2 regions of the Cupriavidus sp. IK-TO18 genome follow, and region 1 is predicted to be linked to the other one. Evidence: riboswitches for the same ligand, from Rfam matches in the RefSeq annotation. Region 1 holds a riboswitch; the other holds the start of a gene.

Region 1 (15,830 bases):
AGTACCACGCGTCCTGCGCGTACAGCGCCTGCGTCTCGGTCTTGCCGGCAAAGGCGTTGTTGAACGCGGAGATGGTGGCGGCCTGCCAGTCCGAGGTGTTGTAGGTGGTGTTGCTGAGCCTGTAGTTGTCGTAGTGGTAGCCGAGGGTGACCCAGTGGCCGCCCTTGAGCTGCTGCGGGCGGTAGTCGGCCTTCAGGTCGAGCGTGCGCCAGCCGGTGCCGTCGCCATAGGTCACCGTGCCCGGGCCATTGCCCGCGGTGCTGGCGGTGCGGCTGATGTCCTTGGTGACATCGAACAGCGATGCCACGCCGGAGAAATTCCACCCGGTCTCGTTGCGCGTGCGCAGCGACAGGCCGTAGAGCCAGCGCGCGTCCTCGCCATTGCCCGGCGCAAACGCGTTGGCGGGGATCACGTAGCGGAGGCCGCCGATATTGACCGGGCCGCTCGACACCACGTTGCCGTCGGCATCGCGCAGGTAGCTGCCGGTGGCGCTGGAGCGGTCCTGCTGCCAGTAGGCGGCGGTGAATTGCGCCTGCAGGGTATTGGTGATGTCGTAGCCGAGCTTGAGCTTGAGCTGGTCCTGCACGGTGTGCGTGACGCCCTCGCTGTTGACGCCCATCACGGTGCGGTCGGCGCCGGTCTGGTCCTGGTCGAAGTAGGCGCCGGTCACGGGCTTGTCGGCCGAAGTCGCCCGCACGCTGGAGCGCGCCGCGGTGTAGAAGCTCAGCGGCTGGCTCTTGCTGTCCTGCCGGTCGACGCTGACCAGCCACGAGAACGGCCCGGCGCGGTCGCCCACGTAGGCGTTGGCGTGCACGCCGTTGAAACTGTCGTGCGTGCCGTACAGGTTGAAGCGCTGCGTGAATAGCTGCACGCTGGCATCGCCCTCGAACTTCTCCGGTGTGCGCGTACTGATCAGCACGGTCGCGCCCAGCGAATTGCCCGGGTACAGCGCCGAATACGGGCCATACAGCACGTCGACGCGCTCGATCTCGGCGGCGTTGACCAGCGACCAGCGCGGCGGGAAAGTGAAATCGGAGCCCAGCAGGTTGGAAAGCAGCAGGCCGTCGGCATAGACCAGCCCGCGCGCCGACTGGCGCGAGCTAGTGCTGCGCACCGAGATGATCGAGTTCATATCGCCGATGAAGCGCTTGCGCACGGCGAGGTTGGGCGCGTACTTGAGCGCGTCTTCGGTGTTGACCACGTTGAAGTCCGCCATGCGTGCGGCGCTGATGCCATAGGCGGGCGATGGCGTATTGGGCGGCGTGGCCGGCGTTTCGCCGCGCCCGGTCTTCGCCGAGACCACGACTTCCTGCAAGGGCTGCGGCGCGCTGACGGGTTCATCCGGCTGCGCGCCGGCGATGCCGGGGCCCATCAGCGCGGCCGAGGCGGCCAGCGCAATCCGATTTCTTCTCACTGGAATACCTTTTCTGTTCTTCTGGCTCGCCCGACCGGTGCGCCGTATCCGGCTCGTGCTACGGCGCACTTCCTCCGCGTAGCGAGTGCTGACATTCTAGGGGGCGGGTCGGCTTGACGCAGTGCGACATAGCGCCGCGCCGGTAAAGAAGCGACTCGACCCATCCATGCGAACACGACTGGCTCTATTCGCGTTTACCCGCATATCCACTTGCGGCCTTTGTCTCTAGATTTGCGCGGATTGGCGTTCGCGCCAACGTGATGCTGGGAGAGACTGATCCGGCGGCAGCCGCCGCGGACAGCGCCGAAGGAGCAACCGCCCCGGAAACTCTCAGGCAAAAGGACCGGTATCACGCGTCACAGCACTCTGAAGAATGCCGCCATCGTCAGCCGGCATACCGAAGGAGCAAGCGGCCCCCGCCACCGGTACCCCCGGGCACCACCGGCGGCTGTCGTGAATCTCTCAGGTCAGGAACAGAGGGGGCGTCCGCCACGCATGTCGCGTGCGGGCTCCCACCCCGACGTTTCTGGACTGCCAGATCATGAAGACAATCGCCGTCATCGGCGGTGGCATCACCGGTGTCACCACGGCCTACGCGCTCGCCCGGCGCGGATTCTCCGTCACCCTGTTCGAGCGCCACCGCTACGCCGCGATGGAAACCTCGTTCGCCAACGGCGGGCAGCTATCCGCCTCCAATGCCGAGGTGTGGACGCACTGGTCCACCATCATCAAGGGCCTGAAGTGGATGCTGCGCAGCGACGCCCCGCTGCTGGTCAACCCGCGCCCGAGCTGGCACAAGCTGAGCTGGTTCGCCGAGTTCATCGCCTCGATCCCGCATTACCGCCGCAACACCATCGAGACCGCGCGCCTGGCCATCGCGGCGCGCGAGCACCTGTTCGCGTGGGCGGCGCAGGAAGGCATCGACTTCGACCACAAGCGCGAAGGCATCCTGCATATCTATCGCGACAAGGCGGGCTTCGAGCACGCGGGCCGCGTCTCGGCGCTGCTGGCGCAGGGCGGGCTGGAGCGCCGCGCGGTAACGCCGGCGGAAATGCGCGCAATCGAGCCGACGCTGGCCGGCACCTACTACGGCGGCTATTTCACCGAAAGCGATTCGACCGGCGACATCCACAAGTTCACCAGCGGCCTGGCCGCCGCCATCGAGCGCATGGGCGTGCACTGCCGCTACGGCGAGGACGTGCGCAAGGTCACCACCGATGGCCGCAGCGCCAGCGTGACCGTGCAGGAAGGCGCGGACAGCGCCACCTCGACCTTCGACGGCGCGGTGATCTGCGCCGGCACCGCCAGCCGCGCGCTGGCCGCCGGGCTGGGCGACCGCGTCAACATCTATCCGGTCAAGGGCTATTCCATCACCGTCAACCTGAACGACGCGGGCAGCCGCACCGCGGCGCCGACCGTCAGCCTGCTCGACGATGAAACCAAGCTGGTCACCAGCCGCCTGGCCGACGACCGCTTCCGCGTGGCCGGCACCGCGGAGTTCAACGGCTTCAACCGCGACATCCGCGCCGACCGCATCCGGCCGCTGGTGGAATGGGTGCAGCAGTGCTTCCCCGGCGTCAGCACGCGCAGCGTGGTGCCGTGGGCGGGGCTGCGGCCGATGCTGCCGGATATGCTGCCGCGTGTTGGGCGGGGGCGGGCCCGGTGCGTGTTCTACAACACCGGGCATGGGCACCTTGGCTGGACGCTGTCGGCGGTGACGGCGGATATGGTGGCGGGGGTGGTGGCGCAGGCGCTGGTTGAGCCGAAAGTCTCGGGCGTGGGCTCGCTGGGACTTGCCAAGGCTTGAGATTGCCAGTTGAGCGCCTCGCTATTGCCAGCGCTGGCCCTCTCCCCCAGCCCCTCTCCCGCTCGTGGGAGAGGTACGGGGGAGAGGGCGGGAGCCTCCACGGAGTGAAGCGCCATCGCCCGCCGTGAACCGCTCAGGCCGGCGCAAACACCGGCACCGGCGCCCCATCCACGCTGGGCGCGAACCTGACCTTCACCTTCTGCCCGATGCGCACCTCATCGAGATCGCAATCGACGATATGGGTCATCATGGTCACGCCCTCGTCCAGCGTCACATAGGCAATGCAATACGCCTGCGGGCCAGCCTTGCGCGTGACGCTGTACGAGTAGATGGTGCCGCGGCCGCTGGCGGTCTTCCAGACCGTATCGCCCATGCAGAACGGGCACAGCGTGCGCGGATACCAGTGCGTCTTGCCGCATGACTGGCAGTGCTTGACCAGCAGCCGGCCTTCGCGCGCGGCCTGCCAGAATTCGATGTTGTCGGGCTGTTCGTCCGGGGCCTTGTAGGCCATGGGAGTGTGCGGGGTCGTCATGTCAGTTGCTCCGGCGATCGTTCATTATTCGCGCTCGAGGATCAGGGTGGCGCTGCCGTGGCGCGAGCCCAGGTAGCCGCCGGTGCCTTGCGCCAGCGCCAGGTCGCAGTTCTTCACCTGCACCGCCGGATGCGCCTCGCCGCGCAGCTGGCGCACGGCCTCGATCACCTTGGTGATGCCGCCGCGGTTGGCCGGGTGGTTGTTGCACAGGCCACCGCCATCGGTATTGAACGGCAGCTTGCCGACGCCCGAGATCAGGTTGCCGTCGGCCACGAACTTGCCGCCTTCGCCCTTCTTGCAGAAGCCCAGGTCTTCCAGCTGCATCAGCACGGTGATGGTGAAGCTGTCGTAGATCGAGGCGTACTTGATGTCGGCCGGGGTCACGCCGGCTTCAGCGAACGCGGCCGCGCCGGAAAACTTCGCGCCCGACCAGCTCAGGTCGACCTCGCCGCCGAGCTGGCCCTTGACGTATTCACCGGCGCCGATGATCTTCACCTTCGGGCGCCTGAGCGTGGCCGCGATCTCGGGCCGCGCCACGATCAGCGCGCCGCCGCCGTCGGACACCACGCAGCAGTCGAGCTTGTGCAGCGGGTCGGCGATCAACGGCGAGTTCAGCACCTCTTCCACCGTGACCACGTTGCGTAGCATCGCGTGCGGGTTGTGCTGCGCGTGGTGCGACGCCGCCACCTTGACCCATGCCAGCTGCTCGGGCGTGGTGCCGTACTCGTACATATGGCGCATCGCCACCATCGCGTACAGGTTGACGGTGACGGGATTGAACGGCGCCTCGAACGGGGCGTCCGGCAGGTTGGCGCCCCAGTTGCGCGCCTGCGTGCCGGTCGAGCCTTCGGAGCGCGGCCGGCCCGCCAGCGTGATCAGCGCCACGTTGCACTTGCCGGCGGCAATGGCCTGCGCGGCGTGCGAGACATGCACCAGGTAGGCGGAGCCGCCGGTGTCGGTGGAGTCCACGTGGCGCACCTTCAGGCCGAGGTAGTCGACCATGTTGGTGGCGCCCAGCCCCGGCGCATCGCCGGCGCAGAAGTAGCCATCCACGTCCGCCAGGGTCAGGCCGGCATCGGCCAGCGCGCCGCGCGCGGATTCCGCGTGCAGCTGCGCCACCGACTTGTCCGGCGCCTTGCGGGTCGGGTGCTCGTAGGCCCCGACGATATATGCCTTGCCTTTGATGCTCATGGGAGTCTCGTCCTGCTTGGGATTGATATTGGGGAACTTCAGAAGCGCATCTGCACCAGCCAGGTCGCCACCATGGCCGGCCGCTCGCTGCCTTCGACCTGCATCTCTACTTTCCAGTGGCAGCGCACTTCACCGGGGCGGACTTCGTCGAGCTGCTGCAGCGTGAACGCGCCGCGCACGCGCGCGCCGGCCGGCACCGGGCCGGTGAAGCGCAGCCGGTCGAAGCCATAGTTCAGCGCCAGCTTGCGGCCCGGAAAGGTAAAGCACTGCCCGAACGCCGCCGACACCATCGACACGATCAGGAAGGCGTGCGCGACCGTGCAGCCGTATGGCGAATCCGCCGCGGCGCGCTCGGGGTCCACGTAGATCCACTGCCGGTCATGCGTCAGCTCGGCGAAGGTATCGATGGCGTCCTGCCCGATGGGGAAATACTCGCTCACGGCGGCGGGCGCGGCGCAAAGCGCGCGCAGGTCGTCGAGCGATGCAATGCTGTGCATGAGGCTCCTGTCGGTCCAGGCCTGGTCAGGCGCGGCGGGCGCGATCGGCGCGATCGGCCTGCGCCCGGCCGGCTGTCTCCGTTGTGTTCCTTGAGTGTTCCTTGATACGGAATCTGTTGCTGCACGGCAGCTTGCAATCGAGTGTAGCGACGCCGCGGAACCGGCGTCCAATATCGTTTGCCGCGCGATCGATAAGCGCTGTTTATCGACCCACCCGGCGCGCGCGGTTGCCCGGGGGGCGCGCGGCGCACTAAGATGTGGCTCCCGCATCCCCGCTGACCCCATGGAACTGCGCCGCATCCGGCACTTCGTCGTGCTGGCCGAGACCCTCAATTTCCGCCGCGCGGCAGAGCGCCTGCATATCGCCCAGCCCGCGCTGACGGTCTCGATCCAGAAGCTCGAGTCGGAGCTCGACGCCACCCTGTTCGTGCGCGAGCCGCGCGGCGTCACGCTGACCGAGACCGGCCGCGCCGCGCTGGCCGAGGCCCGGCGCATCCTGTTCCACGCCGGCCAGTTCAGCGAGCTGGTGCAGTCGGCCAGCAGCGGCATGGCCGGCATCTTGCGGGTGGGCTTTGTCGGCACCACGACCTCGCACCTGCTGCCACGGCTGGTGACGCGCTTCCGCAATGAATACCCCGGCGTCGAACTGGTGCTGCGCGAAGCGACCTCGACCCGCATCATGCAATGGCTGGAAGACGAGGCGCTGGACGTGGGCCTGGTGCGCACGCCGCTGCTGACGCCGGGCAATACCGCGCTGGCGCTGCTGGAGCGCGACCGCTTTGTCGCCGCCCTGCCGCGCAGCCACCCGCTGGCGGGCAAGCCCGCGCTGACGCTGGCCGACCTCGCGCAGGAGCGCTTTGTCATGTACGAGCAGGCCGAAGCGTCGGGCCTGCGCAGCGCCGCGCTGTCGGCGTGCCAGGTGGCCGGCTTCCAGCCGCGCGTCACGCAGGAGGCCACGCAGGTGCAGACCGTGCTGGCGCTGGTGGAGAGCGGGCTGGGCGTGGCCCTGGTGCCGTCGATCATGCAGCGCTTTGCCAACGACCGCATGGTGATCCGCGACCTGGCGGGTTATCCGGACAGTGCCGGTATCGGCCTGGCGCTCACCTGGCTGCCGGCGCACGACACCCCGGTGGTTCGGCATTTCCGCGAGGTGGCGTTGTCGGAATTCGCGGTGGATGGCGGCAACGAGGAGCGTGGCGCGCCGTAGCCCGCAGCAGGCTATTCGCCCTCTTCTTCCGCCAGGCTCAAGGTCAATCCGCCCGCCGGCAGCGGCAGCGCCGTGCGGTACCGCACCTGCTTCAGCGCGAAGCTCGACCGGATATTGGACACGCCAGGGATCTTGGTCAGCTGCTCCAGGATAAAGCGCTCCAGGCTCTGCATGCTGGGCACGACAACGCGCAGCAGGTAGTCCGCATCGCCGGTCATCAGGTAGCACTCCATCACTTCGGGCCGCTTGTCGATTGCCGCCTCGAAGCGGCGCAGCGCGTCTTCCACCTGTTTTTCCAGGCTGACCTGGATAAACACATTGATGCGCAGGCCCAGCGCCTCGGCATTCAGCAATGTGACCTGCTGCTTGATCAATCCCATTTTCTCCAGCGCCTTGACGCGGTTGAAGCAAGGCGTCGGCGACAGGTTCACGGCGCGCGCCAGCTCGGCATTGGTGATGCGGGCGTTCTGCTGCAGCTGGTTGAGGATGGCGATATCGATGCGATCGAGCCTGAGCGAGGTGTCGTTCATGATGTAACAATTCCGGATTTTGGCATCTATTGAGAATTTTTATACTGTGTTACCCGCTTCTGGCAAGGAAATTCAGACACATTCTCTGCGGCTCCAGGCGTAATCTTGTTGGCATCGGCGAGCGTGACTGACATGCCGCCACAGACAAGCAACATGGACAGGAGCGGTGCCATGACCAACCTGGCAAACGGTGTGCAATCGATGCTCGCGCTGCCTTCGGCCAACGAGGACAGCGATCCCCAGGAAACGCGCGAATGGCTGGACGCACTCGAAGGCGTGCTGGCGCATGCCGGCAGCGCGCGCGCCAGCTTCCTGCTGCGGCGCCTGGCGGCGCATGCCGCAGCGCAGGGCCTGCCGCCGCCCGGCGCCGGCCCGAGCGCCTATGTGAATACCATCCCCGTGCAGGCGCAGCCGCCCTACCCTGGCGACCTGGAGATCGAAGCCCGGCTGGGCGCCGCGCTGCGCTGGAATGCGTTGGCCATGGTGGTGCGCGCCAACCGCGCCTATGGCGAACTGGGCGGCCATATCGCCAGCTATGCCTCCGCGGCCGATCTGTTCGAAGTCGGATTCAACCACTTCTTCCGCGGCGACAGCGCCGAACAGGGCGGCGACCTGGTCTACTTCCAGCCGCACTCGGCCCCCGGCGTCTACGCCCGCGCCTACCTGGAGGGTTTCCTCGACGAGACCCACCTGCAGCACTACCGGCGCGAGATCGGCGGGCCGGGCCTGTGCTCCTACCCGCATCCCTGGCTGATGCGGGACTTCTGGCAGTTCCCGACCGGCTCGATGGGCATCGGCCCCATCAATTCGATCTACCAGGCGCGCTTCATGCGCTACCTGCAGAACCGCGGGCTGCAGCCGGCGTCGTCGCGCAAGGTCTGGGGCTTCTTCGGCGATGGCGAGATGGACGAGCCCGAGTCGATCGGCGCATTGTCGCTGGCCGCGCGCGAGCAGCTCGACAACCTGGTCTTCGTCATCAACTGCAACCTGCAGCGGCTCGACGGGCCCGTGCGCGGCAACGGCCGCATCGTCGATGAGCTCGAAGCGCTGTTCGCCGGCGCCGGCTGGAACGTGATCAAGGTGCTGTGGGGCTCGGACTGGGACGAGCTGTTCGCCCGCGACCGCTCCGGCGCGCTGGTGCGGGCCTTCGCGCAGACCGTCGACGGCCAGTTCCAGACCTTCTCCGCCAACGACGGCGCCTACAACCGCGAGCATTTCTTCCAGCAGAACCCCGAGCTCGCCGCACTCGCCGCGCACCTGAGCAACGACGACATCGACCGCCTGCGCCGCGGCGGCCACGACCTGCGCAAGCTGCACGCCGCCTACACACGCGCCATGGGCCACCGCGGCCAGCCCACCGTGATCCTGGCCAAGACCATGAAGGGCTTCGGCATGGGCACGGCTGGCCAGGGGCGCATGACCACGCACCAGCAGAAGAAGCTGGAGCTGGAAGACCTGAAGGCCTTCCGCGACCGCTTCCAGCTGCCGCTGTCGGACGACGACGTCGCCAACCTGCGCTTCTACAAACCCGCCGACGACAGCCCGGAAATGCGCTACCTGCACGCACGCCGGGCCGCGCTCGGCGGCTACCTGCCGCGGCGCCGGCAGGCCGCGACCACCGCGCTCACGGTGCCGCCGTCCGGCCAGTGGGCCGGCTTCGCACTGGCCGCGGACGGCAAGGAAATGTCGACCACCATGGCCGTGGTGCGCATGCTCGGCAGCCTGCTCAAGGACACCGCGCTGGGGCCGCGCATCGTGCCGGTGGTTGCTGACGAGGCACGCACCTTCGGCATGGCCAACCTGTTCCGGCAGGTCGGCATCTATTCGCCGCTGGGCCAGCGCTATGAGCCGGAAGACCTGGGTTCGATGCTGTACTACCGCGAATCCACCGGCGGGCAGATCCTGGAAGAAGGCATCTCCGAAGCCGGCGCGATCTCGTCATGGATCGCCGCGGCCACCGCCTACAGCGTGCACGACCTGCCGATGCTGCCCTTCTACATCTACTACTCGATGTTCGGCTTCCAGCGCATCGGCGACCTGATCTGGGCCGCTGCCGACCAGCGCGCCCGCGGCTTCCTGATCGGCGCCACCTCGGGCAAGACCACGCTCGGCGGCGAGGGGCTGCAGCACCAGGACGGCACCAGCCACCTGGCCGCGTCGACCATCCCCAACTGCCGCGCGTGGGATCCCGCCTTTGCCTATGAAGTGGCAGTGATCGTGGAGCATGGCATGCGCGAGATGGGCGAGCAGCAGCGCGACGTCTTCTACTACGTCACCGTCGGCAACGAGAACTATGCGCAGCCGTCGATGCCGCAGCCGGCCGATGCCGTGCGCGACGGCATCCTGAAGGGCATGTACTCGCTTACGCCCGAACGGCGCGATGCCAGCCAGGTCGACCTGCTCGGCGCGGGCGCCATCCTGCCCGAGGTGATCGCCGCCGCGCGCCTGCTCGAAGACGACTGGGGCGTGGTGGCGCAGGTCTGGAGCGTGACCAGTTTCACCGAGCTGCAGCGCGACGCGATCGCCGTGGAACGCAGCAACCGCCTGAACGACCAGCATGCCCGCTCGTATGTCGAAACAGCGCTGGCAGGGTCGAACGGCCCGGTGATCGCCGCCACCGATTATGTGCGCGCGGTGCCGGAGCTGATCCGCGCGTGCGTGCCGGGGCGCTATGTCACGCTGGGCACCGACGGCTTCGGGCGCAGCGACACGCGGCAGGCGTTGCGCGCGTTCTTCGAGGTGGACCGCCATTCTGTCGTGGTCGCGGCGCTGCGGGCGCTGGCCGATGACGGCAAGCTGCCTTCCGATGTCGTGCGCGCGGCGCGGGAGCGCTATGGCAAGTCGGGGGACAAGGCCGCGTCGTGGCAGGCGTGACACGCCGCATGCCCTGACCTTCTCGGTCAGCAGGCTTGCGTCACCGGCCCCGCAATGCCGCGGCGCGCCCGTTTTCCGGGTTGCCGTTCGCAGACAAGGTGTTCATCAAGGGGCAGCAATCCTCGGTGCCATTGGCGTGGCATTGTCCGATCAGGATCTTTAGTTCCGCGCGCATCCCGCGCAAATCCCTCAGCCTTTCCTCCACCAGGCTGAGCTTGCGCTCGGCCAGTGCTCGGGCCGTGCTGCACCGGCCATGCTTCTGCTGCAGCAGTCCCCGGATCTCATCCAGCGTGAACCCGAGCGACTGTGCCTGGCGGATGAAATGCATCCGCTGCAGGCTCTGTTGCGAATACTGGCGAATTGCGCCATGGGCGCGCTCTGGCACCGGCAGCAGCCCGCAGCGATGGTAGTACCGTACCGTCTCCACGCCAACGCCAGCCGCCTTGGCCAGCTTCCCGATCGTCAGTGTTTGCTCCATCGCTTGACTCCGTACCTTGGTACGGACCTAGCCTATGCCAAACCCGCCTTTAAGTGAAGGGGATTGCATTTCGACCGCAGAATGACGGCGGCCGCCTTACGTAGCGGTATCTCTAAAAAGGTCATCATGCAATCGCGCATCATTCGTGTTCTGCCCGCGGAACATGGCTGGACATTGGAATTCAGCGGCCTCGATATCAAGCCCCAGCGGTTTCCGACCATGGAAGCGGCAATCGCGGCCGGCTGGAACGTGGCCAGGCGGCATCAGGCCGAATTGCATATCCATCGTCTTGACGGGGATGTGCATCTGCGCAGCCCGTTCGGCGACAAGCAACAGAAGCCGGAGCAGTGATGCCGCGCAGCGGCGGCGGCCGCGTGCGTGATGCAAGGCCATATCACTAGCGTGCGCCGGAAAGCGAGCCTTTTGCACAGATCTCGCGAGGAAAGGTCAGCAGTCGATACGTGGCCTTGATCAAGCGGCACGCCGCCAGGCGAAGCGCGCTCCGCATGTCCCAAATTAACAAACGAATGTCCCCGTAAAGCAAGCGGGTCCGCTTCGATCGCCCGATACTCCATCTCCAAGCAGGCCCTGAACCTGTACGCAGATCCAATCACTGCTGGAGACATGACATGGAGATCAGGCAGATCACCCCGGCCATCGGTGCCGAAATCACGGGCATCCATCTCGGCGACGCGGCGCGCGATCCCGCGCTGTTCGCCGACATCAAGGCAGCGCTGCTCAGGCATCGCGTGCTCTTCTTCCGCAAGCAGGACATCACGCGTGCCGAGCACGTGGCGTTCGCCAGCGCCTTCGGCAAGCTGGAAGACCACCCCGTGGTCGGCAGCGATCCGGATCATCCTGGCCTGGTGCGTGTCTATCGCAGCGACAACCCGCACAGCTACGAGAACAACTACCACTGCGACGGCCTGTGGCGTCCCAATCCGGCCATGGGCGCGGTACTGCGCTGCATCGAATGCCCCGACATCGGCGGCGACACCATCTGGGTCAACATGGTGAAGGCGTATGAGGAACTGCCCGACGACATCAAGGCGAAGGTCGACGGGCTTCGTGCCCGCGCCAGCATCGAGCAGAGCTTCGGCGCGGTCATGACGCCCGAGGCGCGCGCGAAGCTCGCGCAGGACCATCCGCCCGTGGAGCATCCGGTCGTGCGCACGCACCCGGAAACCGGCGAAAAGGTGCTGTTCGTCGGTGCCGGCTTCTCGACCTACTTCACCAACTACAGCACGCCGGCCAATGTGCGGCACGGCATCGACAAGGCGCCCGGCGCGGCCCTGCTGCTCAACTACCTGATCAGCCGCGCCACCATTCCCGAATACCAGGTGCGCTGGTCGTGGCAGCGGGGCGACGTCGCCGTGTGGGACAACCGCTGCACGCAGCACTACGCGCTCAACGACTACTTTCCCGCGCCGCGCAAGATGGAGCGCGCAGCCATCGTCGGCGACATCCCCTACTGAACCGAAGCCGCCTTCCGACCCGGAGACTCCCCATGAACTTCCTCGACGGCCACCTCTTTCCCGAAAACCAGCAGCCGCTGATCATCACGGCCGCACCGTATGCCCCCGGCTGGCTGCCTTCCGATTTCCCGGAAGACATTCCGGTCACCATGGAGGCACAGATCCAGAAGGCCGTGGACTGCTACAACGCCGGCGCCACCGTGCTGCACCTGCATGTGCGCGAACTGGACGGCAAGGGCTCCAAGCGCCTGTCCAAGTTCAACGAACTGATTTCCGGCGTGCGCGCCGCGGTGCCCGACATGATCATCCAGGTGGGCGGCTCGATTTCCTTCGCGCCGGAGGATGAAGGGCAGGCAGCCAAGTGGCTGTCGGACGACACCCGCCACATGCTGGCCGACCTGGATCCCACGCCGGACCAGGTCACGGTGACGGTCAATACCTCGCAGATGAACGTCACCGACCATGCGGAAGACGCTGACTTCCACGGCACCTCGCGCCAGGACATGGCGCTCTTCGACGCCTACAAGAACATGACGGTGCCCGCCAATCCGGGCTGGGTGGAAGAGCATGTGCGCCGGCTGACCGCCGCCGGCATCCAGAGCGAATTCCAGTGCTACAACATCAACAGCCTGGAGTCGGTGGAGCGGCTGATGCGGCGCGGTTTCTACAAGGGCCCGCTGAACATCAACTGGGTGGCGATCGGCGGCGGCATGGACACGCCCAGCGTCTACAGCCTGGCCAACTTCATGCGCGCGGTGCCGGACGGCGCGGTGGTGACGGTCGAGAGCAATGTGCGCAACGTGCTGCCGGTCAATACCATGGGCATTGCCATGGGCCTGCACGTGCGCTGCGGCACCGAGGACGTGCTGTGGAACCCGCGCCGCACCGCAAAGCAGGGATCCGTGGACCAGATCGAGCAACTGGTGCGCATCTCCCGCGAACTGGGCCGTGACATCGCCACCGCCAAAGAGGCGCGCGAGATCTGCCGGATCGGCGTGTTCTACGACACGGTGGAAGAGTCGCTGCGGGCCAACGGCTTCGCGCCCAACCGCAACGGCGCTACCCAGGGCTTCCTGCGCAAGACCCAGTAAGCCGCACTCCCCCGCCGACACGGCCCGCCGACAGGGCCGAGGGGACACAGAGAAACGGAGACAAACATGAAACGCTTCCCCCAGACCCGGCGCCGCGCGGTCGTGCTCGCGCTTGCCCTCGGCGCACTGCTGCCGGCCGCCCAGGCGGTGCGCGCCGCGCCGGCCACCGAGTGGCCGACCAAGCCGGTGCGGATACTCGTCGGCGCGCCCCCCGGCGGCACCGCTGACATCCTGGCACGGCTCTTTGCCCATGAACTGCAACGGCCGCTCGGGCAGCCCGTGATCGTCGACTACAAGTCCGGCGCGGCGGGAACCATCGCCGTGCAAAGCCTGCTGTCCGCGCCGCGTGACGGCTATACGCTGCTGCTGATCCAGAAGGGCATCGCCTCGGAGGTGCCGCAAGCGATCAAGGTGTCCTACAACCCGTTCAAGGACATCGTCCCGCTGGTCCAGCTCACGCGCCAGGGCCTGGTCCTGGTCGGCAATCCCGGTCTTCCCGCGAAGAACCTCGCCGAGCTGGTCACGTACGTAAAGGCGAATCCGGGCAAGGTCGATATCGCGAACTTCGGCATCGGCCTGCGCGGCCACACCATCGGCGTCCAGTTCAACCGGCTGGCGGGGCTCGATACCGGCGCGGTCAGCTACAAGGGCTCGCCGCCCGCGCTGCAGGACATCATGGGCGGGCAGGTTCCGCTGATGTTCGACGGTCCGGCGACGTCCATGCCGTTCATCAAGGCGGGCAAGCTGCGGGCCTTCGCGGTGGCCTTCCCGCAGCGGCTCGCCGCGCTGCCGAACGTTCCCACGTTTGCCGAGCTGGGCTATCCCGACCTGAGCGAGGTGGGCTGGATGGGGCTGTGGGCGGCGCCGGGCGTGCCGCCGGCAGTGGTCGCCAAGGTGCGCGAGGCCACGCTCGCGGCCATGAAATCGCCCGCGCTGCAGCGCAAGATCGAAGAGCTGGGCATGGAGATCGGCACGCCGGCCACTACGGATGAGCTTGCCAGAGACGTGCGCGAGTCCTACGAGCGCCAGGGCAAGCTGCTGCGTTCGATTCAGTTCAAGCCGGAATGACGGCAGCCGGGGCGCCTGCCTCGGCCCTGCCAGCACAATCCCTGTCAGGAGACAGCATGAAAGCAGTACGAGTACTACCGCGCGCGGAGGGTGGCCAGCTGGCCGTGCAAGATATCCCCACGCCGCAACCCGGCCCCGGCGAGGTGCTGGTGCGCGTACGCGCATCCGGCATCAACTATGGCGAAATCAAGTACATGCGGGAACACCGCACCGGTGCCCCGATGACCGCCGGCGTGGAATTCGCGGGCGAGGTCGCCAGCGTCGGCGCGCAGGTCCGCGGCTGGCGCGAAGGTGACCGGGTGATGGGCCATGGGCGTGGCTGTCATGCCCAGTACGTCATCGCGGCGCCGCTGGCGCTGATGCCGGTGCCGCCGGAGGTATCGTGGGTCGACGCGGCCGCATTCCCCAATGTGTTCATCACCGCCCATGACGCGCTGGTCAGCAACGGCGAGCTCAAGGCCGGCGAGACGGTGTTCATCAACGGCGCCTCGGGCGGGGTCGGCATGGCCGCGGTGATGGCCGCCTCCGCGCTTGGCGCGAAGGTGATCGCATCGTCGCGCTCGGCGGCCAAGCTGGAGCGGCTGGCAGGCTATGGCGTCGATGTCGGCGTCAATGCATCGAGCGAATCGCAGGTCGAGGCCATCATGGCCGCCACCGACGGGCGTGGCGTCGACGTCATCATCGATACCATCGGCGGCACGGTCTTCGAAGACCACATCAAGAGCCTGGCGGTCAAGGGCCGGCTGGTGAACCTGGCGCGCCTCGGCGGCGCCAGTACGGCCCAGGTCGATCTCAACTTGCTATGGCTTAACCGGCTGAAGCTGATCGGCGCCACCTTCCGCACGCGCACCGAGGCCGAACGCCTCGCCTGCGTGCAGGCCTGCGCGCGCGACCTGATGCACTTCTTCCGCGAAGGCAAGCTGCGCCTGCCGATCGACCGCACCTTCCAGATGGATGCGATCGGCGAGGCCTATGCCTACATCGAGCGCAGCCAGCATATGGGAAAAATCGTGCTTATTGCCGACTGACGGCAGTTCCCGCGCGCCGGCGCCCCGTGCCGGCGCGCTCCGCTGCTGGCTGGCCACCCGACACGGCTGCCTGCAAGCGCCATTGCGTGACGCTGCAGCCGAAGCTCGCGCGAAACCAATGGCTGAAACTGCTCTGGTTCGAGAATCCCAGCAGCCCCGCGATCTCGCCGAGCGGCAGGTCGCTCTCCTGCAGGTGCCGTTTGACCAGCTCGGTACGAACCTCGTCGAGCAAGTCCGAGAAGGTCAGCCCATCGACGATGAGATGGCGATGCAGCGTGCGGCGGTCCACCCGAAGATGCCGCGCCACCTGCTGGGCGGTACAGCGTCCGCCGGGCAACAGCGCCATGATCAGCTCGCGGCACGCCTCGCGCATGCCCTCGCCGCGCTGGCGCAGCGATGCCTCGAGGTAGTCCCGTGCCAGCTGGATGGCCCCGGAATGGTCGGGCGTGCGCGGCGTGTCCAGGTCGGCCGTCGCGCAGACCATGCCATTGAACGACTGGTTGAACATCGGGTTGCGGCCGAAGAATGCGCGGTGCGCCGCCATATCCGCCGGCGGCCGGTGCGTAAAGCAGACCTGCTGCGGCCGCCACTGCGGCCCGATCAGCTCGCGCAGGATCCGGAACATCATGGCGACGCTC
Region 2 (15,830 bases), on a different contig from region 1:
GTTGTGCCGAATACCCTATCAGGGAAACGATGGCCATTCCATTGAAGACCTTATTAGCTACAACATGAGATTATGCGACGCACACTCGCTTGCCCCGGCCACGGTCGCGAACAAGTTAGTTGCGTCAATTTTGGCACGTCGCGCCGCAGTTCGCTCACGAAACATGGCAGAACTATGGGACCATCCGGCAGTCAACGGCAAGGGAAATGCCGCACGGGAGTGGAGTACAGCGTTGAACGAGTTGACGAGGAGCAATGACCTTCAGAATCTGACGCTGCTTTCACTTCGCGACATCGTGCCGGATTATCAATTGCTCTCGCACTGCCAACGCTATTGTCCCGCATGCTATTTGGACGATGAGCGTCACTCTCGGCCGACATACAACCGACTCTTATGGGTTATCGCAGTTGTGACAGCTTGCCCTATCCATGGGGTACGGCTTCTCCATTCGTGCCATAGATGCGAGGTCTTGACGTCAGCACATGCGCGGTTCTTTGTACCGGGCTTCTGCGCCGACTGTGGAATTCGACTGTGTAATAACGAAGCACCTAAAGCCGACGCATTCGAAGTGGACATCGCGACTAGGGTAGGCGAGTTCTTGGACCATTCGAGATTGCTCGACTCTTCAATTGCAGGAGCAGCGGGAGTAGCGTCCTTTCTGCATCACGTACGGGATGTGGTAGCCGGCGGTGAGGCGAAGACTCTCGCCGATATGCTGGGGACGACTAAGACGAACGTCCACGGATGGATGCTGGGAACTGTCATGCCTTCTTTCCCTGCCATTGTCAGAATGGCTCAGATTTTCGACTGTCCAGTATCGGACGTCCTGCAGGGTAACCAGATTGTGCCGCGACTGAGACAAGCATCAGCTGCTCGTCTAACTCTACGTGCGACAGCGCGGACAAATCGCGATGTGGATAAGGACGAAGTCCGAAACAGGCTGGAGGAAATCTCGAAAGGTGAGGAGCGCCCTACGCTTAGTGTGGCCGCAGCGTCAGTGGGAGTTTCCGTCAAATACATCCAGCGAAATTTCCCAGACCTCCATGTCCGGATTGTCAGTCGCTCGACGGAACAACGGCGGTTGGAGACTGCACACCGGCGAAGTCGGAAGGAAGCGAGGATTGTGGGCGCTCGAGAAGAACTTGCCAATGAGGGTATCTATCCGTCAAGACGCAGAATCGAGGCGCGACTGAAGGCAGACGGCATCCGACTAGGGCGACAAGAAGCCATAAACCTGGGAGCCCCGCGTGGCGCCCGGAAGCGTGCTGAGTCCAAAAAATAACTTCTGGTGAAATGCGAAAAGCCGCCCGCTGTCGAGTGATGTTTTCGCGACAAGCTTAAACGATAAGTTGTCGTTTACGCCAACTCATCCTTAACGCCACAGTGGTGGCGGCGGAGGAAAAGCGGGAAATCCGGATGGGATTGGCGCGCCCGGCTGGGATCGAACCAGCAACCCCTGCCTTCGGAGGGCAGTACTCTATCCATTGAGCTACGGGCGCACAGAGACGGTTTTTTAAACCGGTATTGCGGGTACAGCAATGCAGCGCGCGAATGCCGCCGCAGGAAAGTCGCATAGGATACCGCGTTTGCCCCGCGCCGTCCATGCGGGCCTCTCCGGAGGGTCCGCCTTACGTCTCGCAACCGCCGCTTTTGGCACTGGCGAAGGGTGGAATGGGGCTATAATCGCCAGCTATTTGCGTCAAATCGTGCCCCTCACGCAGTCGACCAGGATCAAGGCTTTGCGGCTTGGTTTCGGCGACAATCCGGGGCCCGGCCCGGGAGACACTCCGAAGTGCGCAAATAGCGACAGACCCGAGCCAGGCAATGGCCGCAAGGCAGCATGGGGCGGACTTCTGTCGGGTCCCTGCGGGCCAGGTAGTGGTCAGACTAGGGCCAGATAAAGCAAGCCGAGGGTGAGCGGCCAGAAGGTTTCCTGCAAAACTGAGAGTTCTGTATGAGCGACGTCCACAACGAACACCACGAACACGAGTCTCCCATCAAGACCCCCAAGCAGCTGATCGCTGTGGTGGTCGCGGCTTTCCTGGTACCGATCCTCGTGATCGTCCTCCTGGTCAACTTTGTGGGACACGGCTCCACTGAAAGTGCCGGCACTGCCACCACCGCGGAAGCCGTCAACGACCGCATCAAGCCGGTCGCGTCGCTCGAAATCAAGGACCCCAATGCACCGCGCGTGTTCAAGACCGGCGAACAGGTCTACAAGGAAATCTGCGCGGCCTGCCACGCCACTGGCGCGGCGGGAGCGCCCAAGTATGGTACTGCCGGCGACTGGAGCGCGCGTATCCGCCAGGGCTTTGACGGCCTGATGAAGTCGGTGCTGGGCGGCAAGGGCGCAATGCCGCCGCGCGCCGGCAGCACGCCTGACGACTACACCGATTACGAACTGGCCCGCGCCGTGGTCTACATGGCCGACGCCGGTGGCGCGAAGTTCCCCGAGCCGCCGGCACCGGCTGCCGCTGCCCCGACGACCGCTGCGGCGCCGGAAGCCGCTGCGGCTGCTGCTGCGCCCGCACCGGCCGCACCCGCTGCTGCGGCTCCGGCAGCCGCTGCCGCGGCGCCAGCTGCGGCGCCAGCCGCTGCGTCGGCCGACGTCGGCAAGAAGGTCTATGACCAGGTCTGCGCCGCCTGCCACGCCGCCGGCGTGGCCGGTGCGCCCAAGTTTGGCGACAAGGCCGCCTGGGCGCCGCGCCTGAAGGAAGGCATGGACGCGGTCCACAACTACGCACTGAAGGGCAAGGGTGTGATGCCGCCCAAGGGTGGCTACGCCGGCCCGGACGCCGACGTGATCGCCGCGTCGGACTACATGGCGAACGCAGCCAAGTAAGGCACGACTGCGCCGCAAACAACAACGCCCGCGAAATTCGCGGGCGTTTTTTCATGCCTGGCGGCGGTTACACGACGCGCGAGTAGCGCGCCCGCGGCACGATGCGGATCGGTTGCGCGCCGTCGTTGGCGGACCGGCGAGTGCCTTCGCTTTCGGGCCCGGCGACCGCCACGCGTGCGGCATCGTCGCGCAGGTAGCGGTCGAACGCCATCGCCACGCGCCGCACCAGCAGGCGTCCCAGCGGCGTGACCGTGATGCGGGCTGGCTGGACCTGCACCAGCCCGTCGGCCGCCAGGGTGGCAAGGTCGGCCAGTTCGGGCGCGAAATCGGTGCCGAAGTCAATGCCGTGGCGCCGCTCCAGCGCGGGGATATCCAGCACGCCGTTGCACATCAGCGCGCCGATCAGTTCGCGGCGCAGATGATCGTCGGCGGTCATCTCCACCCCGCGCGCCAGCGGCAGGCGCTCCTGGTCCAGCGCGCCGTAGTACTCGTCCAGCGTGCGGGCGTTCTGCACGTAGCGGCCCGCCACCGCGCCGATCGCCGAGACGCCGAGGCCGAGCTGGTCGTAGCCGGCGTGCGTGGAGTAGCCCTGGAAGTTGCGCTGCAGCCGGCCTTCGCGCTGCGCCACGGCGAGGTCGTCATCGGGCAGCGCGAAGTGGTCCATGCCGATATAGACGTAGCCCTCGGCGGTCAGGCGTTCGATGGTGGAGACCAGGATGTCGAGCTTCTCGCCGGCAGGCGGCAGCGCGCTTTCGTCGATGCGCCGCTGTGGCTTGAACACATGCGGCAGGTGCGCATAGCTGTAGACCGAAAGGCGGTCGGGCCGCAGCGCCAGCACCTGGTCGATGGTGCGGCCAAAGCGTGCGGCAGTCTGGTGCGGCAGGCCGTAGATCAGGTCGAGGCTGACCGAGCGGAAGCCCAGCCGGCGCGCGGCGTCGACCACGGCACGGGTCTCTTCGTACGACTGGATCCGGTGGATGGCCTGCTGCACCTCGGGATCGAAATCCTGCACGCCCAGGCTGACGCGGTTGAACCCAAGTTCGGCCAGCAGCGCCATGCGCGCGTCATCGACGCGGCGCGGGTCGATCTCGATCGAATGCTCGCCATCGGGCGGCAGTTCGAAATGCTCGTGCAGCAGCGCCATCACGCGGCGCATTTCTTCGGGATCCAGGAAGGTCGGCGTGCCGCCGCCCCAGTGCGACTGGAGCACGCGCCGGCGCGTGCCGAGCCGCGCGGCCAGCAGCGCCATCTCGCGGCCCAGGTAGGTGACGTAGCGGGCGCTGCGGCCGTGGTCGCGCGTGATGATCTTGTTGCAGCCGCAGTAGTAGCAGATGTTCTCGCAGAACGGGATATGCAGGTAGAGCGACAACGGCGCGGGCGCATCGGCACGGCAGGCGGCCAGGGCGTCGTGGTACAGCGACAGGTCCGGGCCGTTCCTGAAGCGGTCGGCAGTCGGGTAGGAGGTGTAGCGCGGGCCGTTGCCTTCGATGCGGCCGGCGAGAGCGCGAAAGTCCGACAGCGCGCGGCGGTCGGGCGCAAGGGTAGTCATGGCAAGCGGGTTCATGGGGGGCGCGGGGGGAACGGTGTTTGACAGCCCATGCTAGGACTGCGCGCCGCGCGTTGCGTTGATCGTCGTCAAGCGCGGCGTTGGCACGGCACGGGTGCGCAGGCGCCCCGCGTCACACGGCGGTAATACGTGGCGGATACGCTGCGCGCCGGCGCGACTTGCGCCCCCTTTTCCTATTGCGCGATGCCGATCCCGGACACCCTGCCCCCTTCCCTGCCGTACCTACCGCTGCGCCGACGCCTGCTGGCGGCCGGCGCTGCGGCCCTGGCGCTGCCCAATGCCCCGCTGCTGGCCCAGTCTCCCGCGCGCCGCACCGTGGTGGTGGGCCACCTGATCGACCGCGGTAGTGCGCAGGCGGACCTGGCGCGCGACTACCTGGCCGGCGCCAAGGTGCTGTTCGACGCGGTCAATGCCGCCAACGGCCCGGTACGGATCGCCCACGTGGTGCGCAACGCCGATCCCGATCCGCGCCGCGCGGTGGCCCAGGCGGCGGCGCTGGCCGACAGCGAGCACGCCGAGCTGCTGTTCGGCGCCGGCGACCGTCTCCTGCCGGCGCTGGCGTCATCGGCCGAGCTGGTCCGGCGCGGCGTGCAGATTGTGGCGCCGCTGTCGGGCCTGGCATTGGCAGCGGACAACGTCTGGTTCACCCGCGCCGACTACCAGGCCGAACTCGACGCGGCAGTGCGGCAGTTGCGCAGCTATGGCCTGAGCGCGATCGCGCTGGCGGTGGCGCCGGACTTCGCCACGCCATCGCTGGCCCGGCTGGAGGCGCAGACCGGCACGCGCGCGGTGCCGCTCGATCCCAAAGCCGACCCCGGTGCCGACGCCGTGGCACGCCGCATTGCAGCCGCCCGCCCCGGCGCCGTGATCGTCGCGGGCGATACGCTGGCCTATGCCGGACTGGGCCGCGCACTGGCGGCGCAGGGCTGGTATGGCTTCCTGGTCGGCCTGTCGTCGGTCAGTGCCACGGCCGCGCGCGAGATCCTGGGTACCGGCTACGCCGGCGGCATGGTGCTGACCCAGGTCGCGCCCGGCCCGCAGCAGGCCACGCTGCGCGTGGTCAGGGAACACGTAGCGCGCATGAAGCAATACCTGGATGAGCCGCCGTCCTCGGCGACGCTGGCCGGCTATATCGGCGCCGCATGGCTGGCACGGGCGCTGGCCGGCGTGCGCGCCGGCGGTGCCGCCGAGCTGCGCCGCGCACTGCAAGGCCGTGTCGACGTGGGGGACTTTACCCTCGACTTCAGCCACGGCCAGCGCGGCTCGCAGTACGTCACGCTGGCGGTGTCAGGCGCGCGGTAGCGACAGGCGCGCGCGCCGCGCATTCTCGACCAGGTTGACCACCGTGCGCCGCAGCTCCGACGGCCACGCCAGCAGCGGCTGCGCCTGGCCGCTGAGCGCGACCTCGTGGCCGCTGTCGGCGGCGTCGTCGACCACCGCCTGTAGCAGGGCGAGCACGTCCAAAATTGCCCCCGCACGCTGGCGCGGCGGGGGCCAATTACAGGGAAAAACCAGACTTGATGTCTGGCGCGGCAAGACCCGGGCAGCCCCTGCCGCCGCAAGCCGCACACCGTGAAAAGCGCAGAGCGGCACAACCGTCATGCTAAGGACAGCGGCGCGCGCGGTCTTGTCGGCCTGGTAGGGTTTTGTATCGGGCTTCGTACCTAAGATCAGCCGGCCGCCGTCTTGCCTGGGCCGCCGAGCAGCGCCTTGAGCGCGCCGAGCCGGTCCTTGGGGCTCATCGCCGGAGTTTCGTCCTTGGGTGCCGGCGCTTCTTCCAGCTTCATCTCGCCGATAAAGCGCGACGGCTGGCAAGAGTACGTCTCGCGCGCGCGCTTGCGCTTCTTGCACCAGCTGATCTGCAGGCTGCGCTGCGCGCGCGTGATGCCGACGTACATCAGCCGGCGCTCTTCCTCGATCTTCTCGTCGGTCATGTCGTCGTCTTCGCGGCAGTGGGGCAGGATGCCCTCTTCCACGCCGACCAGGAACACGTGCGGATATTCCAGCCCCTTGGACGCGTGCAGCGTGGACAGCCGCACGGCGTCGGGATCTTCCTCGCGCCCTTCGAGCATGCTCATCAGCGCCACGGTCTGCGTCAGCTCAAGCAGGTTCTTGCCTTCGCTGCCGAAGCCGTCGGCGTTGTCATAGCCGGTGGCTTCCTCGCCCTCGGCCGCTTCCGGCTTGGTGCCCTTGCGCTTGAGCCATTCGAGGAACTCCAGCGTGTTGGTCCAGCGCGACTGCGCCTGGCGCTCGTCGAAGCTGTCGTACAGGTATGCCTCGTAGTGGATGCCGGCCATCAGGTCGTCGAGCACTTCGGTGGCCGGATCTTTGGCCGCGCGGTCGGCCAGCCGCACCATCGATTCGCAGAACACGCGCAGCGGCTCCAGCTGGCGCGGCTGCAGCTTGCCCTCGATGCCGCCCATCATCGCCGCCTCGAACAACGACACCTTGGCCTGCCCGGCAAACGTGCCCAGCACTTCGAGCGTGGTATTGCCGACGCCGCGGCGCGGCGTGGTGATCGCGCGGATAAAGGCGGGATCGTCGTCGGGATTGGCGATCAGGCGCAGGTAGGCGCAGATGTCCTTGATCTCGGCCTTGTCGAAGAAGCTCTGGCCACCCGACAGCACATAGGGAATGCGCTCGCGCCGCAGGATCTGCTCGAACAGCCGCGCCTGGTGGTTGCCGCGGTACAGGATGGCGTAGTCGCGGAACTGCGCGCGGCGCTCGAACTTGTGCGCCGACAGGCGGAACACCACCGACTCCGCCTCGTGCTCCTCGTCGTTCATCGGGTGGATGGCGATGGGATCGCCCATGCCGTGCTCGCTCCACAGCTTCTTGTCGAAGAGCTTGGGATTGTTGGCGATGACCGCGTTGGCCGCTTCCAGGATGCGCACGGTGGAGCGGTAGTTCTGCTCCAGCTTGATCACCTTGAGGTCGGGGAAGTCGGTCTGCAGCCCGCGCAGGTTGTCCAGCGTGGCGCCGCGCCAGCCGTAGATGGCCTGGTCGTCGTCGCCCACCGCGGTAAAGGCCGGCGCGCGCAGGTGCGAGCCCCCCGCCAGCAGCTTGAGCAGCTGGTACTGGCAGGCGTTGGTATCCTGGTACTCGTCGACCAGGAAGTAGCGCAGCCGGTTCTGCCACTTCAGCTGCACCGCTTCGTTGCGCGCGAACAGTTCCGCGGGCAAGCGGATCAGGTCGTCGAAATCCACCGCCTGGTACGCGTTCAGCGTGGCGACGTAGTTGCGGTAGACCAGCGCGGCCTGGTGCTCGTCGGCATTGGCCGCCTGCGCGATCGCGGCCTCGGGGTCGACCATGCCGTTCTTCCACAGCGAGATCGTGCTCTGCACGCCGCGGATCAGCTTCTTGTCGGTGGTGCCGAGCTGCTCCTGGATCAGGCCGAAGCAGTCGTCCGAATCCATGATCGAGAACTGCGGCTTCAGGCCGACGTGTTCCGCCTCCATGCGCAGAATCTGCACGCCCAGCGAGTGGAAGGTACAGACTGTGAGCTGCTTGAGCGGGATGCGCTTGCCCTCGCGCGTGGTCTTGCCTTCCATCAGCTTGCCGATGCGTTCCTGCATCTCCTTGGCAGCCTTGTTGGTGAAGGTGACGGCGGCGATATGGCGCGGCTCGAAGCCCTTGTCTTCGATGAGGTGCGCGATCTTCTGCGTGATCACGCGGGTCTTGCCCGAGCCCGCCCCGGCAAGGACGAGGCAGGGTCCGTCCAGATAGCGGACGGCTTCAGATTGGGCGGCGTTGAGGCCGTGGCTCATGCGCGGGAATGCTTGCGTGGGGTGGTCGGGACGGCGTCGCGCCCTGTACAACACATGGGGCGGCGCCGGACGCAAAGCTAATCATGTTAACACGCTGGGCCGGCCCTGATCAGTCAGCGGGAACCGCTTTTTCCGGGGGCGGGGACGTTACCGAAGTAACACTTGGTAAGTCCCAAAACCGGGCGTCCGGGCCCTCCTCTAACCAGTATGGCGGGATGGCAGACCTGCGTCCCGAACGTACTCAAAGTTACTTTCGGAGCCCATCATGAAAATGCTACGAGCCTTTTCCAAAGCGACGATGGCCGGCATAGCCGTTGCGGCCCTGGCCACCGGCTGTGCCGACATGACACCGAAGCAGCGCAACACGGTCATTGGTGCCGGCGTGGGCGCGGCCGGCGGTGCTGCGTTGACGCACGGTAGTGCCGCAGGCACGCTGGGCGGTGCCGCCCTGGGCGGCGTGGTCGGTAACGTAATGACCGACGACCATCGCCGTTGATAGGGCGAATGGCTGCTGGCGGGGGGCGCCCGCCGCGTTGACAAAGGCAGGGCCCTCCCGTACATTGCGCGCATCCGACCGGGAGAGCGCGCATATCTGCGCCGCCGAAGGGGTATCACCCGAAAACTCTCAGGCACCACGGACCGCTCGGATCGGCATGCAACATGCACACGATGCATGCCGCACTCTGGAGAGCGGCACCCGCCATTCGTGGCGAGCGTGCCCACCGAAGGGGCGCGCGAGGACGGGATTCAACGAATCCGCCTCGTAATCTCTCAGGTATCGAGGACAGAGGGGTCATCCGCCGCAGCGGATTGCTTGGCCATTGGCATAGCGATCGTTGCGGCGGATGGCCCTTTTTTGTTTTCGCAACCCGACATTGCCCCCGAGGATTCCATGACGCTCCAGGCCACGCCCCTCAACGCCATCCACCGCGCCCTCGGCGCCCGCATGGTCGACTTCGGCGGCTGGGACATGCCGGTCAACTACGGCTCCCAGATCGAAGAACACAACGCCGTGCGCACCGACGCCGGCATGTTCGACGTGTCGCACATGTGCGTGGTCGACCTCAGCGGCCCCAATACCCGCGCCTTCCTGCGCGGCCTGCTGGCCAACAACGTCGACAAGCTGCAGACGCCGGGCAAGGCGCTGTACTCGTGCATGCTCGACGAAAAAGGCGGCGTGATCGACGACCTGATCGTCTATTTCTTTGCCGAGGACCGTTTCCGCCTGGTGGTCAACGCCAGCACCGCGGTCGGCGATATCGACTGGATCCGTGCGCGCAACGACGCCACCGGCAGCGGCGTGACCATCACCCCGCGCCGTGAAGATGTTGCGCCCGCGGGCGCGCAGCCGCTGGCGATCGTCGCGGTGCAGGGCCCTAACGCCCGCGCCAAGGTGTGGAGTACCTTCCCGTCGACCCAGCCTTCCGATGCGCTCAAGCCGTTCAACGCTGTCGTGGTGCAGGACCCCGCACTTGGCGAAGTCATGGTCGCGCGCACCGGCTACACCGGCGAAGACGGCTTCGAGCTGGTGGTGCCGGCGGCCAGCGTCGCCGGCCTGTGGGAAAAACTGAATGCCGCGGGCGTGCGCCCGGCCGGCCTGGGCGCGCGCGACACGCTGCGCCTGGAAGCCGGCATGAACCTGTATGGCCAGGACATGGATATCAGCACCTCGCCGCTGGACGCGGGCCTGGCCTGGACCGTCGACCTGCAGAGCGAGCGCGACTTCACCGGCAAGGCGGCACTGGCCGCGGCCGGCTCGCGCCAGCAATTCCTCGGCCTGATCCTGCGCGACAAAGGTGGCGTGCTGCGCGCCCACCAGAAGGTCATCACCGCCGCCGGTGACGGCGAAATCACCAGCGGCACCTTCAGCCCCTCGCTGTCGCAATCGATCGCGTTCGCGCGCCTGCCGCAGGGCGTGAACGTCGGCGACACCGTGCAGGTGGAGATCCGCGACCGCAAACTCAACGCGACTGTGGTTAAACTGCCGTTTGTGCGTAATGGCAAGGCACTCGTGAGCTAAGGGAAACATCCGCTCACCCAACGGTCGCCCTCGCCTGCCGGCAGCGTTGCCGGGCAGGCATCACCCAACAAGAAACAGATCTGAATCCGGAGAACCTTCATGAATTTCCCCGCCGACCTCAAATACACCGAGTCGCATGAGTGGGTGCGCGTCGAAGCCGACGGCACGCTCACCATTGGCATCACCGACCACGCACAGGATGCGCTGGGCGACATCGTCTTCCTGGAACTGCCCGAAGTGGGCAAGTCGGTCGGTGCCGGCGACGCGCTGGCAGTGGTGGAATCGGTGAAGGCCGCTTCCGATATCTACGCCCCGGTGGCCGGCGAAGTGATCGCCGTCAACGAAGCCGCCACGGCCGAGCCGGAAAGCGTCAATGCCAATGCCTTCGACGCCTGGCTGTTCAAGCTCAAGCCGGCCAACAGCGACGACGTCAACGGCCTGATGTCGGCCGACGCGTACAAGGCCAGCGTCGGCGCCTGATCGCCCCGCCGGTCCCGCACCCGGGATCGGCACACAGCATTTGCAGCGCCGCGGCACGGCTGACCACCTGCCGCAGCGCTCCCCACGAGGTTCTTGCCAATGAACGCCCCGCTTCCCATGACCGCCGCCCAAGGTAACCGGCCCACGCTGGCCGAACTGGAGGCGCGCGACGCCTTCGCCGCCCGCCACATCGGCCCCGATACCCCCGAACAGCAGCACATGCTGAAGGTGCTCGGCTACGACAGCCGCGCCGCGCTGATCGATGCCGTGATCCCCGCCGCCATCCGCCGCCGCGACGGCATGCCGATGGGCGAGTTCACCGAGCCGCTGAGCGAGGAAGCCGCACTGGCCAAGCTGCGCGGCCTGGCGCGCAAGAACCGCGTACTGAAGAGCTTTATCGGCCAGGGCTACTACAACACCGTCACGCCCGCGGTCGTGCTGCGCAATATCTTCGAGAACCCGGCCTGGTACACCGCCTACACGCCCTACCAGCCGGAAATCTCGCAAGGCCGCCTGGAAGCGATGCTGAACTTCCAGCAGATGGTCACCGACCTGACCGGGCTGGATATCGCCAACGCGTCGATGCTCGATGAAGGCACCGCTGCCGCCGAAGCGATGACGCTGCTGCAGCGCGTGAACAAGCACGACTCCAGTATCTTCTTCGTCGCCGACGACGTGCTGCCGCAGACGCTGGAAGTGGTGCGAACGCGCGCGCTGCCGCTGGATATCGAAGTGAAGGTCGGCCCCGCCGCCGACGCCGCTGCTGCGGGCGCCTTCGGCGTGCTGCTGCAGTACCCGGGCGTGAACGGCGACATCAATGACTACCGCGCCATCGCCGACGCGGTGCACGCCGCCGGGGGCCTGGTGGTGGCTGCCGCCGACCTGCTGGCGCTGACGCTGATCGCCGCGCCGGGCGAATGGGGTGCCGACGTGGCCGTGGGCAACTCGCAGCGCTTCGGCGTGCCGCTGGGCTTTGGCGGCCCGCACGCCGGCTACATGGCGGTGAAGGATGCGTTCAAGCGCTCGATGCCGGGCCGTCTGGTCGGCGTGACCGTCGACGCGCAGGGCAACAAGGCGTATCGCCTGGCGCTGCAGACGCGCGAACAGCATATCCGCCGCGAAAAGGCGACCTCCAACATCTGTACCGCGCAGGTGCTGCTGGCGGTGATGGCGTCGATGTACGCCGTATACCACGGCCCGCAGGGCCTGAAGCGCATCGCGCAGCGCGTGCATCGCCTGGCCGCGACGCTGGCCGCCGGCCTGGAGCAGCTTGGCTTCGTCCGCACCAACGCCACCTTCTTCGACACGCTGACGCTGGAGACCGGCTTCAACACCGAAGCCATCCATGCCGCCGCCACCGCGCGCGGCATCAACCTGCGCCATGCCGGCGCCACGCGCGTCGGCATCTCGCTGGACGAGACCGCCACCCGCGACGACGTGGTTGCGCTGTGGGAAATCTTCACGCAAGGCAAGCCGCTGCCGGCGGGCCTCGATTTCGACAAGCTCGAAGCCGCCATCAATGACGCCTTCCCGGCCGAACTGGCGCGCGCCAGCGAGTACCTGACCCATCCGGTGTTCAATACGCACCACGCCGAGCACGAGATGCTGCGCTACCTGCGCATGCTGGCCGACAAGGACCTGGCGCTGGACCGCACCATGATCCCGCTGGGCTCGTGCACGATGAAGCTGAACGCCACCAGCGAGATGATCCCGGTGACCTGGCCCGAGTTCAGCCAGATCCACCCGTTCGCGCCGCTGGACCAGACCGTGGGCTACCGCGAGATGATCGACCAGCTCGAGGCCATGCTGTGCGCCGCCACCGGCTACGCCGCGGTCAGCCTGCAGCCCAACGCCGGCTCGCAAGGCGAGTACGCGGGCCTGCTGATCATCCATGCGTATCACGCCAGCCGCGGCGAAAGCCATCGCGACATCTGCCTGATCCCGTCGTCGGCGCACGGCACCAACCCGGCGTCGGCGCAGATGGCCGGCATGAAGGTGGTGGTGGTGGCCTGCGACGAGAACGGCAACGTCGACCTGGAAGACCTGGCGAAGAAGGCCGAGCAGCACAGCAAGAACCTGGCTGCGATCATGATCACCTACCCGTCCACGCACGGCGTGTTTGAGCAGGGCGTGCAGCAGATCTGCGAGATCGTGCACAAGCACGGCGGCCAGGTCTATGTCGACGGCGCCAACATGAACGCGATGGTCGGCACCGCCGCGCCGGGCCAGTTTGGCGGCGACGTGTCGCACCTGAACCTGCACAAGACCTTCTGCATCCCGCACGGCGGCGGCGGCCCGGGCGTTGGCCCCGTTGCGGTCGGCGCGCACCTGGCGGATTTCCTGCCCAACCAGGACAGCGTCGGCTACCGCCGCGACGACCGCGGCATCGGCGGCGTGTCGGCGGCACCGTTCGGCTCGGCCAGCATCCTGCCGATCTCGTGGATGTATATCGCGATGATGGGTTCGGCCGGCCTGACCGCCGCCACCGAGAACGCCATCCTGGCGGCCAACTACGTGGCCAAGCGCCTGGCGCCGTACTACCCGGTGCTGTACACCGGCCAGCACGACCTGGTCGCGCACGAGTGCATCCTGGACGTGCGCCCGCTGCAGAAGGAGACCGGCATCAGCAACGAAGACGTGGCCAAGCGCCTGATGGACTACGGCTTCCACGCGCCGACCATGAGCTTCCCGGTGCCGGGCACGCTGATGATCGAGCCGACCGAGTCCGAAGCACTGCATGAGCTGGACCGCTTCATCGACGCGATGATCGCGATCCGCCAGGAAATCGGCCGCGTCGCCGACGGTACTTTCGACCGCGAGGACAACCCGCTCAAGCACGCGCCGCACACCGCCGCGGTGGTGACCGCGAACGAGTGGACCCACAAGTACACGCGCGAGGAAGCCGCCTATCCGGTGGCGTCGCTGCGCACGCAGAAGTACTGGCCGCCGGTCGGCCGTGCCGACAACGTGTATGGCGACCGCAACCTGTTCTGCAGCTGCGTGCCGGTCAGCGACTACGTGGTCGACTGACGCACCCCCGGGCCGTGCCATCGCATCTGCGGTGGCTCGGCCGCCGCACTATTCTCAAGATGGCGGGCCCGCCGGCGGCGGTGTCCGTTGCCGTACTTCGACCGCCTGAAAAGAGCCTCTGCAAGGCCACCCCATTGCTGGAGACATTCCGTGGCAGTCAGCGTCTTCGATCTGTTCAAGGTGGGCATCGGCCCGTCGAGCTCGCATACCGTGGGCCCGATGCGCGCGGCCCTGATGTTCGCGCAGGGGCTGGAGCGCGACGGCCTGCTGCCGCAGGTGGCCAGCGTGCGGGTCGAGCTGTACGGCTCGCTCGGCGCCACCGGCAAGGGGCACGGCACCGACAAGGGCGTGATCCTCGGCCTGATGGGCGAGTCTCCCGACACCATCGATCCCGATTCCATCGACAGGCGCCTCGCCGCGTTGCGCAAGTCGCGCGAGCTGTCGCTGCTGGGACGCCATATCGTGCCCTTCGTCGAGAAGGAGCACATCGCGTTCTACCGCCGCGAGGCCCTGGCCGAGCATCCCAATGGCATGAAGTTCCATGCCTTCGACAGCAGCGGCGCGAGCCTGCGCGAAGCGCGCTACCTGTCGGTGGGCGGCGGCTTCGTGGTCACCGCCGGTGCGCCCAACACCCAGGTGCTCAACGCCGCGCAGCAGCTGCCGCACCCGTTTCGCAGCGGCAAGGACATGCTGCAGATGGCGCAGGACAGCGGCAAGAGCATTGCGCGGCTGATGCTGGAGAACGAACTGACGTGGCGCAGCGAGCAAGAGGTCATCGACGGCCTGCTGCATATCTGGGACGTAATGCAGGCCTGCGTCGCGCGCGGCTGCCGCACCGATGGCGAACTGCCGGGGCCGTTCAAGGTCAAGCGGCGCGCGCCCGAGTTGTTCCGCAGCCTGACCGAGCGTGCCGAGCGCACGCTGTCGGATCCGCTCTCGGTGATGGACTGGGTCAACCTGTACGCCATCGCCGTCAATGAAGAGAACGCGGCGGGCGGCCGCGTGGTGACCGCGCCGACCAACGGTGCGGCCGGCATCATCCCCGCCGTGCTGCATTACTACGACCGCTTCGTGCCGGGCGCGAACCGGCAGGGTGTAGTCGACTTCCTGCTGACAGCGGGCGCGATCGGGCTGCTGTACAAGCTCAACGCGTCGATCTCCGGGGCCGAGGTCGGCTGCCAGGGCGAGGTCGGCGTGGCCTGCTCGATGGCCGCCGGCGCGCTTGCCGCGGTACTCGGCGGCAGCCCGGCGCAGGTGGAGAACGCGGCCGAGATCGGCATGGAGCACAACCTCGGCCTGACCTGCGACCCGGTCGGCGGGCTGGTGCAGATTCCGTGCATCGAGCGCAATGCGATGGCGTCGGTCAAGGCGGTCAACGCGGCGCGCATGGCGCTGCGCGGCGACGGCACGCACTACGTATCGCTCGATTCGGTGATCAAGACCATGCGCGAGACGGGCGCCGACATGAAGACGAAGTACAAGGAAACCGCGCGCGGCGGGCTGGCGGTGAATATCGTCGAGTGCTAAACGCGCGGCGGTTTTCTCCCCTATCACGCGCGCGGGAGAAGGAAGAAAACCGTCGTACATCGTGCATGGTTTGCGGCGTATCATTGCGGCGTTCCCCGACCGCAGAACAAGAGGGCCCGCCATGCAGACCTTCCACCAGCTCTTTGACGATGCCTCGTCAACCTTCACGTACCTGCTGATCGATGCGGAAACGAAGGAGGCGCTGCTGATCGACCCGGTCGACCACCAGCTCGAACGCGACCTGGCGCTGGTAGAGGATACCGGCGCACACCTGACCTGGGTCATCGAGACCCACGCCCACGCCGACCACATCACCTCGGCCGGCCACCTGGCCATGCAGACCGGCGCGCACACCGCGGCGCCGTCGGGCTGCGATATCAAGCCGGCACAGAAGCAACTGATCGACGGCGACACTGTCGCATTCGGCAAGCAGGTGCTGCGCGCGATCCATACGCCCGGCCATACCGCCGGCAGCATGAGCTACCTGTGGGAAGAGTCCACCTCCGAAGGCATCGTGCGCCGCGTCTTCACGGGCGATGCGCTGCTGATCGACGGCTGCGGCCGCACCGATTTCCAGTCGGGCGATGCCGGCACGCT

What was found. A riboswitch is a leader RNA that binds a small molecule or an ion and turns the genes downstream of it on or off. The one in region 1 is predicted to bind glycine.
Region 2: linked by a shared signal. The riboswitch ahead of gcvT (glycine cleavage system aminomethyltransferase GcvT) and the one ahead of IPF36_RS11170 (D-amino acid dehydrogenase) in region 1 are both predicted to bind glycine.

The regions. Positions count from the first base shown of each region.
Region 1 covers NZ_JADGMP010000012.1:254,181-270,010, forward strand. The annotation lists gene IPF36_RS11165 (TonB-dependent receptor) at 1-1,414, opposite strand, end outside; glycine riboswitch at 1,669-1,770, shown strand; glycine riboswitch at 1,771-1,901, shown strand; gene IPF36_RS11170 (D-amino acid dehydrogenase) at 1,956-3,221, shown strand; gene IPF36_RS11175 (Zn-ribbon domain-containing OB-fold protein) at 3,355-3,753, opposite strand; gene IPF36_RS11180 (thiolase domain-containing protein) at 3,778-4,944, opposite strand; gene IPF36_RS11185 (MaoC family dehydratase) at 4,983-5,441, opposite strand; gene IPF36_RS11190 (LysR family transcriptional regulator) at 5,725-6,648, shown strand; gene IPF36_RS11195 (Lrp/AsnC family transcriptional regulator) at 6,660-7,178, opposite strand; gene mdeB (alpha-ketoglutarate dehydrogenase) at 7,350-10,052, shown strand; gene IPF36_RS11205 (MerR family transcriptional regulator) at 10,093-10,530, opposite strand; gene IPF36_RS11210 (DUF2188 domain-containing protein) at 10,594-10,881, shown strand; gene IPF36_RS11215 (TauD/TfdA family dioxygenase) at 11,160-12,005, shown strand; gene IPF36_RS11220 (3-keto-5-aminohexanoate cleavage protein) at 12,038-13,096, shown strand; gene IPF36_RS11225 (tripartite tricarboxylate transporter substrate binding protein) at 13,163-14,164, shown strand; gene IPF36_RS11230 (zinc-binding dehydrogenase) at 14,221-15,192, shown strand; gene IPF36_RS11235 (AraC family transcriptional regulator) at 15,179-15,830, opposite strand, start outside.
Region 2 covers NZ_JADGMP010000002.1:123,629-139,458, forward strand. The annotation lists gene IPF36_RS35050 (TniQ family protein) at 1-1,282, shown strand, start outside; tRNA gene IPF36_RS01920 (tRNA-Arg) at 1,424-1,499, opposite strand; gene IPF36_RS01925 (cytochrome c5 family protein) at 1,955-2,842, shown strand; gene hemN (oxygen-independent coproporphyrinogen III oxidase) at 2,910-4,406, opposite strand; gene IPF36_RS01935 (ABC transporter substrate-binding protein) at 4,593-5,711, shown strand; gene IPF36_RS01940 (hypothetical protein) at 5,697-5,867, opposite strand; gene IPF36_RS01945 (UvrD-helicase domain-containing protein) at 6,080-8,176, opposite strand; gene IPF36_RS01950 (glycine zipper 2TM domain-containing protein) at 8,442-8,672, shown strand; glycine riboswitch at 8,742-8,828, shown strand; glycine riboswitch at 8,850-8,974, shown strand; gene gcvT (glycine cleavage system aminomethyltransferase GcvT) at 9,069-10,196, shown strand; gene gcvH (glycine cleavage system protein GcvH) at 10,296-10,676, shown strand; gene gcvP (aminomethyl-transferring glycine dehydrogenase) at 10,776-13,706, shown strand; gene IPF36_RS01970 (L-serine ammonia-lyase) at 13,857-15,233, shown strand; gene IPF36_RS01975 (MBL fold metallo-hydrolase) at 15,355-15,830, shown strand, end outside.